2 linked regions of the Archaeoglobus fulgidus DSM 4304 genome follow. The main gene of each other region encodes a partner of the protein of the gene in region 2 in a complex. Links are inferred from orthologs where the notes say so. Each region holds a gene or a part of one and is shown on either strand. Other genes may lie near its edges.

Evidence for each region. Proteins that work in one complex are often made in the same cells at the same time.
Region 1: the proteins of tuf (region 2) and rpl12p are in contact, whole or in part, in a crystal structure (PDB 3WY9), measured with the Pyrococcus horikoshii proteins. The link is inferred for Archaeoglobus fulgidus DSM 4304 from one-to-one orthologs. Residues at the interface, in WP_010885563.1 of Pyrococcus horikoshii: Lys125, Glu126, Phe129, Arg132, Thr133, Lys165, Leu166, Thr169, Lys324, Gln326, Leu359, Ala360, Ile369, Glu372, Ile384, Ile422, Ser423, Gln425; in WP_010886059.1 of Pyrococcus horikoshii: Glu96, Glu97, Leu100, Leu103, Ser104, Ala105, Leu106, Phe107, Gly108.

Annotation. Positions count from the first base shown.
Region 1 is NC_000917.1:1,348,506-1,352,366, forward strand. What follows is about bases 62-2,838. They hold rpl12p (50S ribosomal protein P1), read left to right. Parts: upstream 62-1,178; coding sequence 1,179-1,499; downstream 1,500-2,838. Other genes in these bases: AF_RS07510 (50S ribosomal protein L1), read left to right, coding at 62-143; AF_RS07515 (50S ribosomal protein L10), read left to right, coding at 144-1,163; AF_RS07525 (histone family protein), read left to right, coding at 1,719-1,922; AF_RS07530 (glucose-6-phosphate isomerase family protein), read right to left, coding at 1,948-2,655; AF_RS07535 (archease), read left to right, coding at 2,729-2,838. Outside these bases: more of AF_RS07510, read left to right, coding at 1-61; more of AF_RS07535, read left to right, coding at 2,839-3,142; AF_RS07540 (DUF763 domain-containing protein), read left to right, coding at 3,139-3,861. UniProt on the Methanocaldococcus jannaschii protein: Forms part of the ribosomal stalk, playing a central role in the interaction of the ribosome with GTP-bound translation factors.
Region 2 is NC_000917.1:835,660-841,031, forward strand. What follows is about bases 1,214-4,026. They hold tuf (translation elongation factor EF-1 subunit alpha), read left to right. Parts: upstream 1,214-1,890; coding sequence 1,891-3,162; downstream 3,163-4,026. Other genes in these bases: AF_RS04740 (A24 family peptidase C-terminal domain-containing protein), read left to right, coding at 1,214-1,833; rpsJ (30S ribosomal protein S10), read left to right, coding at 3,184-3,504; rnz (ribonuclease Z), read left to right, coding at 3,505-4,026. Also shown: AF_RS04730 (ACT domain-containing protein), read left to right, coding at 1-150; AF_RS04735 (homoserine dehydrogenase), read left to right, coding at 147-1,127; more of AF_RS04740, read left to right, coding at 1,111-1,213; more of rnz, read left to right, coding at 4,027-4,425; AF_RS04760 (DNA topoisomerase IV subunit A), read right to left, coding at 4,422-5,372. UniProt on the Methanocaldococcus jannaschii protein: GTP hydrolase that promotes the GTP-dependent binding of aminoacyl-tRNA to the A-site of ribosomes during protein biosynthesis.

The DNA.
Region 1 (3,861 bases), 510 kb from region 2 along the record:
GCGAGAACATGGACGTCGAGAAGATAGCGGAGAATGCTATGGAAATTTTAAAAGTCGTGGAAAACAAGTATGAGAATCCCACGCAGGTTGTCAAGTCAGTGTATGTGAAGAAAACAATGGGTCCTGCAGTGAGGGTGGTGTAAATGGCCGCAGTTAGAGGCTCTCCTCCAGAGTATAAGGTTAGGGCTGTCGAGGAAATCAAGAGGATGATTTCGTCAAAGCCAGTTGTGGCTATAGTAAGCTTCAGAAACGTACCTGCTGGCCAGATGCAAAAAATAAGGAGGGAGTTTAGGGGTAAAGCCGAGATAAAGGTCGTTAAGAACACCCTTCTTGAAAGGGCGCTTGATGCCCTCGGAGGGGACTACCTCAAGCTTAAAGATTATCTGGGAGACCAGATTGCCATAATTACTGCGGACGAAAATCCTTTCAGGCTTTTCAGAATGATTGAGGATACTAAGGTTCCCTCTCCGCTCAAGCCGAATCAGGTTTCTCCTGTCGATGTCGTCGTCAACGAGGGGCCAACGCCAATACCTCCCGGCCCGCTGATGGCTGAGCTTCAGATGGCAGGATTGCCCGTTGCCATTGAGAAGGGCAAAGTTGTCGTTAAGGCCACCACAACCGTCGTAAAGGCCGGAGAGGTCGTTAGGCCGGAAGTTGCCAGAGCGTTAGAAAGGCTCGACATTAAGCCAATCAAAATAGGGCTTGATGTTAAGGCAATGCTTGATTCCGGAGTCATTCTCACACCTGAGACGCTGGCCATAGATACTGAGAAGGTGCTTGAAGACTTCCAGAGAGCGTACCAGATGGCGCTCAACCTTGCCGTTAACTCCGCTTACGTCACTGAAGAGACTGCCGAGATACTCATAATGAAGGCTGTGATGGATGCCAGAAACCTTGCAATCAACGCAGGAATCTTCGAGAAGGGAGTGATGGAAGACATACTTATGAAGGCCCATGCGGAGATGCTCTCCCTCGCATCACTGCTACCAGACGAGGCCTTGGACGAGGAGCTCAAGTCAATGCTTTCCGGAATCGCAGAAGCTGCGGCTCAGGCTACTCCGTCAGTAGAGGAAAGGGAAGAGGAAGAAAAACCTGAAGAGGAGGAAGAAGAAGAGGAGAAGGAAGAGGAGGCAATTGAAGGTTTAGGTGCATTATTTGGTTAAAAGGAGGTGTTGAGAATGGAGTATGTGTATGCGGCTCTCCTGCTGCACTCCGCTGGTAAGGAGATAACCGAGGACAACGTAAAGGCAGTTCTTGAAGCTGCGGGCGTGGAAGTGGATGAGGCCAGAGTCAAGGCCCTTGTTGCCGCGCTTGAGGGTGTGAACATCGACGAGGCCATCCAGAAGGCAGCAATGCCGATGGCAGTGGCAGCAGCGCCAGCAGCTGCAGCGGCAGCACCGGCGGAGGAAGCGAAAGAAGAGGCCAAAGAGGAGGAAGAGGAGGAAGAGGAAGTCAAGGAAGAAGAGGCCATCGAGGGGCTCGGAGCCCTCTTTGGTTAATTTTTTGTAAAAATTTAAAATTTTTAGATATATTTCTTTTCTGCGATTTTCATTTTTCCCTCATCCCAACATTGCATCAACATCTTAACTTCGTTCCCATTTAGGGGCTTGCAGACATCACATGTTTGAGAAAATATTGTTCTGATGGAAGTTCGATAGAAAAGTATATATATACCTAATACTAAATTTTGTATCGAAAAGAGATAGGAGGTGTGTTGGATGGCTGAGTTGCCGATGGCACCGGTTGACAGATTGATTAGGAAGGCTGGGGCTGAGAGAGTAAGTGCAGATGCAGTGGAAAAGATGGTCGAAGTGCTTGAGGACTACGCAATTACCGTTGCTAAGAAAGCTGTGGAAATTGCGAAGCACTCTGGCAGAAAGACCGTCACTGCGGACGACATTAAGCTCGCTCTCTCGATGTAAAAATTTTAAATTTACCTTAAATTTTTTAGACGACTTCAAAAGCGTTTTCGAAGATTTCCTGATGCTCGTGGGGCTTGACCAGAAATTCTAGCTTTTCTATGGTGTAAACGAGGTCGTACATGTCCCCCTTAACATCCAGCACGTTTTTGGGTTTCGCAAACCTTATTTCTGGAGCATCATCGTAGTTCCTGTTTCTGACCCACTCCCCGTTGATGTAGTAGTAGCAAGCGCCCCTCCTCTTCGTGTAGGGTTCGTAGATGGAGCTGAAGTTCCTGCACACCCAGTTTGCGGTGATTAAATCGCTCTCAGTCGGGTTAATGGTCACGTGACCGTAGTTTGGTGGAATTATTACTGTGTCCCACTTCTTCCCCTCAACGACTATCACATCCTCGATTTTTCCGTTTGAAGGCTTTTGCAGTATGAAAAGGGCCTCTCCCTCAAGCACCTGGTAAACTTCAGGATAGGTAAAGCCCCTTACAACTTCCGGATGATAGTGGCCGTAAGTTTTAATGCTCTCTCCACCTATGTTGTTTGGCGGTATAACCGTGTAGTCGTATCTCAGCCCTGCATTTCTGATAATCTCCGCCTCCTCGTCTGTTTTGAAGGAATCCCTGAACATGTAGTAAGCGTCAAAATCTTCCTTAAGTGCTTCGGGAAAAGCAAGAACGGGTTTTAAATCAGAGGCTTTTCTAACCTCTGACTGAAAAACCTTCTTTCCGAAAACAAACTCCATGATTAAAAAAAGAGCCGGATGTATTTAAAGCTTGTTCAGAAAGGTATTATAGCAGGTTGTGTGAAGAATTAACATGAAATACAGATTCATAGACCACACCGCAGACATAGCCTTCGAGGTTTACGGTTCAAACTTGAGGGAGTTATTCGAGAATGCTGCTCTCGCCTTTTATGATGCTTTTGTTGACACATCAGGAATTGGAATAGAAAGGGAAGTTGGGGTTGAGTGCGAGGGGGAGGATGTGGAGATCACGCTTTACAGATGGCTGAACGAGCTGCTCTACCTCTTTGACACCGAATTCTTCGCCGCAAAGGATGTGGAGGTTGAGGTTGAGGAGGGTGATGGGGTCAAGGCGTCGGGAAAGCTCAGGGGAGGGAGGTTCAGCGCCGAAATGGTCAAGGTTGAGCCCAAGGCGATAACTCTGCACAAGTTCAGAGTGGAGAAAACAGATAAGGGATACGTTGCTTTCGTCGTTGTGGACATATGAAGGAAATCTATCTTCCCCTGCACCACGGAAAGGCACCTCACTGGCTGCTCAGCAGAATGAAAAAGCTGGCAAAGCCCATAGTCAAGCTAATAGTCCTCGAATACGGAGAAAGGGAGTTTCTCGAAAGGCTTTCCAATCCTATATTCTTCCAGTCTCTTTCAAACGTCCTCGGATTTGATTGGAATTCAAGTGGTGTTACGACGGTCCTTACAGGAGTTCTGAAAGCGGTAATCAACAACGAGGAATTCGACATAAGGATTGCAGGGGGCAAGGGAGGCAATGCTCTCAAAACACCAGAGGAGATTATGAATTACTCTGAGCAGATCGGGGCTGATGGGGAAAAGCTGGTTGAGTTCAGCAGGCTGGCGGCAAAGGCTGACAACGCTGCTCTCATCGACGGCTACTCCCTCTACCATCACGCGGTAATATTCACGCCGAGGTACTTCACCGTCATTCAGCAGGGGATGAACGAGACTGAAAGAATGGCTCGCAGATACCACTGGAACGTTTACTCAAGCGTTCCCGAGCTGGAAAACGTGCACGAAGGAATCATTACCGAGAGAAGAGAAAATGAAGTTGTGAACATGCTCTCCGACATCAGCAGAGATGCTAAAAGGCTCTGTGTTGATATTGTCAGGGACGGAAGTTTCAGGAGGGACTACGAGCGGATGATTTCGGTTTTGAGGTGGAGAAAAGGGCTGAGAGTCCCTAAAAAGCTC
Region 2 (5,372 bases):
ATGCCTGAGATATCCGGCCCCTCGACTGCAATAATAACGATCTCCGCCTCGGGAAAGGAGAAGCTGAAGGAGGCGGTGGAAAAGCTTAAGGAGGTCTGCAGAAAGAAGGAAATAATTCTGATTGAGCCGGTCAACGAGGAGCTTGTATGATAAAGATAGCCATCGTGGGATTCGGAACTGTCGGACAGGGGGTTGCCGAGCTTTTAATCAGGAAAAGGGAGGAGATTGAGAAGGCCATCGGTGAGTTCAAAGTTACGGCGGTTGCAGACTCCAAGAGCTCGATAAGCGGGGACTTCAGCTTAGTTGAAGCGCTGAGAATGAAACGAGAGACCGGAATGCTTAGGGATGATGCAAAGGCCATCGAGGTTGTGAGGAGCGCTGACTACGACGTGCTGATTGAGGCGAGCGTGACGAGAGTTGACGGAGGAGAGGGGGTGAATTACATTCGCGAAGCTCTCAAGAGGGGCAAGCACGTAGTAACCTCCAACAAGGGCCCGCTCGTTGCCGAATTCCACGGTCTGATGAGCCTCGCAGAAAGAAACGGAGTAAGGCTAATGTACGAAGCAACGGTGGGAGGGGCGATGCCCGTCGTAAAGCTGGCCAAAAGGTACCTTGCCCTCTGCGAGATAGAGAGCGTAAAGGGGATATTCAACGGGACTTGCAACTACATCCTCTCGAGAATGGAAGAGGAAAGGCTCCCCTACGAGCATATTCTCAAGGAGGCGCAGGAGCTCGGCTATGCCGAAGCTGACCCGAGCTACGACGTTGAGGGGATAGATGCAGCGCTTAAGCTCGTGATAATTGCGAACACGATAGGTGTTAAAGCTAGTTACGAGGACGTTGAGGTTACGGGGATAACCCAGATAACTCCTGAGGCTTTTCAGGTTGCTGCCGAGAAGGGATACACCATCAGGCTAATTGCAGAGGTTAGCAGAGAAAAGCTAAAGGTCTCCCCCAGACTCGTGCCGTTCCACCACCCCCTTGCAATCAAAGGGACAATGAACGCAGCCATGTTCAAAACAGATACAGCAGGAAGCATCTTCGTGGCGGGAAGGGGAGCAGGAAAGGAGGAGACCGCCTCAGCGATACTGTCAGACCTGTACGAGATCTATGCTGGACCTCGCTAAGTTCCTGGTAGTCCTCGGATTTCTGCTATACGCATGCAAGCTGGATTTAGAGAGCAGGATAGTCCCCAACAGGGTATGGAAGCGCATGCTGCTCGTTTCTTTGCCGATAACAGTTTACCAGCTTTTCTTGGGAAAACACCTCATTTTCGAGTACATGATTGCGGGAATTTTTGTTGTGATGGTCATTGCCCTCTCCTACGCCCTTTACCTAATCGGAGCTTACGGTGGTGCGGATGCAAAGGCAATCATGGCTCTGGCAGTTATCTTCCCTTTCTACCCAACCTTCAACGGCTTCCCTCTTCTCGGGCCTAGCTTCTCCTTTGCCTTCTCCACCCTCGCAAATTCCGTAATAGCCGCACCGTTCCTCCTCCTGTTCATGTTCTTGCGAAATCTGGCGAAAGAAGGGGTAAGGTCGCTGAAGGGGAATTTGCTCTACTATTTCACCGGATACAGGGCTGAGGTTGGAAATCTACCGAAGTTCCACAACCTCCTGGAGTACATAGACGAGAATGGAGAGTTAAGGCGGGTGAGGAGGGCTGTCGAGCCCGATGAGCAGATGATTAACAGATTGAGAAAAAGCGGTGTGGAGAAAGTCTGGGTTACCCCTGCATTGCCCTTCCTTCTCTTCATCACAGCGGGGTATATTGTTGCATTTATTCTTGGGGATTTACTGTATCTGCTAATCTCCACCATTTTAAGCTGGTGAAAGGTTTATATATCCTCCTAATGGATTTAACGAAAAACCAGAAAGGAGGAGATAGGTATGGCTAAGGAAAAGGAGCACATTAATGTTGCCTTCATAGGGCATGTGGACCACGGAAAGAGCACTCTGATTGGAAGGCTGCTCTACGAAACGGGTGAGATTCCGGAGCACATCATCGAGAAAATGAGGAAAGAGGCTCAGGAGAAGGGCAAAGCCACCTTCGAGTTCGCGTGGGTCATGGACAGACTGAAGGAGGAGAGGGAGAGAGGAGTTACAATCGACGTAGCCCACAGAAAGTTCCAGACCGACAAATACTACATCACCATCGTCGACTGCCCCGGCCACAGGGACTTCATCAAGAACATGATTACCGGCGCATCTCAGGCGGATGCAGCAGTTCTCGTCATGGATGTCGTTGAGAAGGTGCAGCCGCAGACGAGGGAGCACATCTTCCTCGCAAGAACTCTCGGCATTAACCAGATAATCGTGGCTATAAACAAGATGGACAGAGTTAACTACGACCAGAAGGAGTACGAGGCTGCAAAGGAGGCGGTAAGCAAACTTCTCAAGATGGTGGGTTACAAGGTCGACGAGATTCCGTTCATCCCAGTTTCAGCCTACTACGGAGACAATGTTGCAAAGAAGAGCGATAAGACCCCCTGGTACAACGGTCCGACGCTGCTTGAGGCCTTCGACCTGCTCAAGCCACCGGAGAAGCTTGTTGATAAGCCGCTCAGAATTCCCATCCAGGACGTTTACTCAATCAGCGGTGTTGGAACGGTGCCTGTTGGCAGAGTCGAGAGCGGTGTGCTCAGAGTTGGAGACAAGGTCGTGTTCGAGCCTGCCGGCGTAAGCGGTGAGGTAAAGAGCATCGAGATGCACCACGAGCCCATCCAGGAGGCTTATCCGGGTGACAACATCGGCTTCAACGTTAGAGGTGTCAGCAAAAAGGACATCAGGAGAGGAGATGTCGCTGGCCATCCAGACAACCCGCCAACTGTTGTGAAGGACTTCACGGCCCAGCTTGTGGTTCTGCAGCATCCCACAGCAATCACAGTAGGCTACACTCCAGTTGTGCACGCTCACACCGCCCAGATTGCCTGCAGGTTCGTAGAGCTGCAGAAGAAGATTGACCCGAGAACCGGCCAGGTTAAGGAGGAGAACCCGCAGTTCCTCAAGACAGGTGATGCAGCGATTGTCAAGCTTGAGCCAACAAGGCCGATGGTCATCGAGAGAGTCAAGGACATCCCGCCGATGGGCAGGTTCGCCATCAGAGACATGGGCATGACCATCGGAGCCGGAATGGTTCTCGACCTTACCCCAAGAAAATAACTTTATTTTTTTGGTGGTCTCATGCCGATAAAGGGTCCAAAGGCGAGAATTAAGCTCTCCGGCCTGAATCCAAGAGAGCTGGACAGAATTTGCAGCCAGATTAAAGAGATTGCCAACAAGACCGGCGTCGAGCTCAGCGGTCCCGTTCCGCTCCCAACGAGAAGGATGGTTGTGCCTGTGAGAAAGGCTCCCGACGGAGAGGGCAGCGAAACGTGGGACCACTGGGAGATGAGGGTTCACAAGAGGCTGATAGACATCTCCGCCGACGAGAGGGCACTGAGGCAGATTATGAGGATTCAGGTTCCGAGAGACGTGAACATTGAAATAGTCCTCGAATCCTGAATGTTATTTAAAATCACTTTTCTTGGCACTTCTGGCACAATTCCAAGTGTTGAGAGAAATTCTCCTGCTATTTTTGTTCAATTTGGCGGGCAAAGAATGCTCTTCGACTGCGGTGAGGGGACGCAGAGGCAGATGATGATTGCCAAAACCGGTTTCAGAAACCTCGACAACATATTCATCACCCACCTACACACCGACCACTTCATCGGGCTTTTCGGGCTGATTGAGACCATGTCGCTGAACGAAAGAAGCAGGGAGCTGAACGTTTACTCGCCAAGGGCTGAGGTGCTAAGGGCTCTCTTCGAGGCCTTCGGCTACGACCAGCTGAACTACGATATCAGGGTGAGAGAGCTTAAGGATGGCGAGGAAGTGAAATTTGATGGATTTAAGGTTGTTGCCTTCAGAACGGAGCACATAGTCAAGAGCGTTGGCTACGCCATCATTGAGAACGACAGAAGGGGAAAGTTCAACAGAGAGAAGGCGGAGAAGGAGCTTGGAATCCCTCCCGGGCCGCTTTACGCAAAGCTCGCCAGAGGAGAAAGCATAGTCTGGAAGGGGAGGACAATAACTCCGGACATGGTTCTGGGTGAGAAGAGGAGGGGCAGAAAGGTCGTTTACACAGGTGACAGCAGGCCGACAAAGAGGACAGTTGAGATTGCAAGAAATGCGGATATCCTCATCCACGATGCCTCATTCAAAGAGGAGTTGAAGGACTGGGCTATCGAAAGCGGGCATTCCACGGCGAAGGAGGCTGCCGAAGTTGCAAGAGAGGCGAACGTGAAAAAGCTGATACTTACTCACATCAGCACCCGCTACTCCAAAGACGCCTCTCCACTGCTTGAAGAGGCAAAGAAGGTGTTTGAGAACACGATTATCGCTGAGGATTTTATGAGCCTTGAGGTCACCTTCGATGAGAGCTAAATCACGCCAAGCTCGGAAAGTCTCTCCGGAAGATAGACATCGGTAACGTAGTCCAAACCGTACTTTGCCAGGGCCTGCTGCTCTGACTTCTTGTTTATCTCGAGCTGCAGGTTTACCTCCTTCTTCCAGAACTCGGAGTCAAAGCGTGGGTCGGTAAGAATGGCGTTGAGAGCTTTGATGTCTTCCTCCGTAAGCTTGTCAGCTGGCAGGTCATACTTGACGATGTCCGTCGGCCTTATTCCGACAAACTGCGCAGCTGGGGTGGCGAGATACTCGGAAAGGTGGGCGGATTTGATGCTTCCGTAAGCTACGCTGGCGAAGATTCTGTAGCTCCAGGGGTCGCCATCGGTGAAGACAACAACCGGCAAATTTAGCTCAGTGTTGAGCCTCCTGAGTAGCCTCCTGGTGCTTCTCGCAGGCTGGCCCTTCAGATGGACTATGATTGCATCGTACTTCTCATCAAATCCGTTCTCCACAAGCCTGTCCCTCATACCGCCGGTTTCAATGGCGATGACGAACTTGGCGTCGTGGTCAACGAACTCAATCTTGTCCACATTGACAGGAATCTGGTAACCTCCCTCTCCGACATCATCCTGGCAGTGTATCTCCCTCACTCCTCTTCTTGTCTCTTCCCTGACTCTCAGAGGGCCGATGACGGTGGCACCATCTTCCTCAGGGCGGATGTGAAAGTGCTCCCTCTGGAAGTTCGTAAGAATTTCGAGGTCCTCAACAAGCCTGTCGCTCTCCGGCTGCTCTTCAAACTTCGCCGCCCCCCAGCCCTCAGAGATGTAGTAAAGCTCTCTGAGGGTTGAGGACTTGTTGAGGTTAAGCTGCTCCTTGAGGAAGCCGATAACATACGTCATCTTGAGGATTCTGTACGCACCCTTAACGGTTTTAGCCGACCTTACGGATTTCCTGTCACCGTAAACCCAAACCTCACTTTCCTC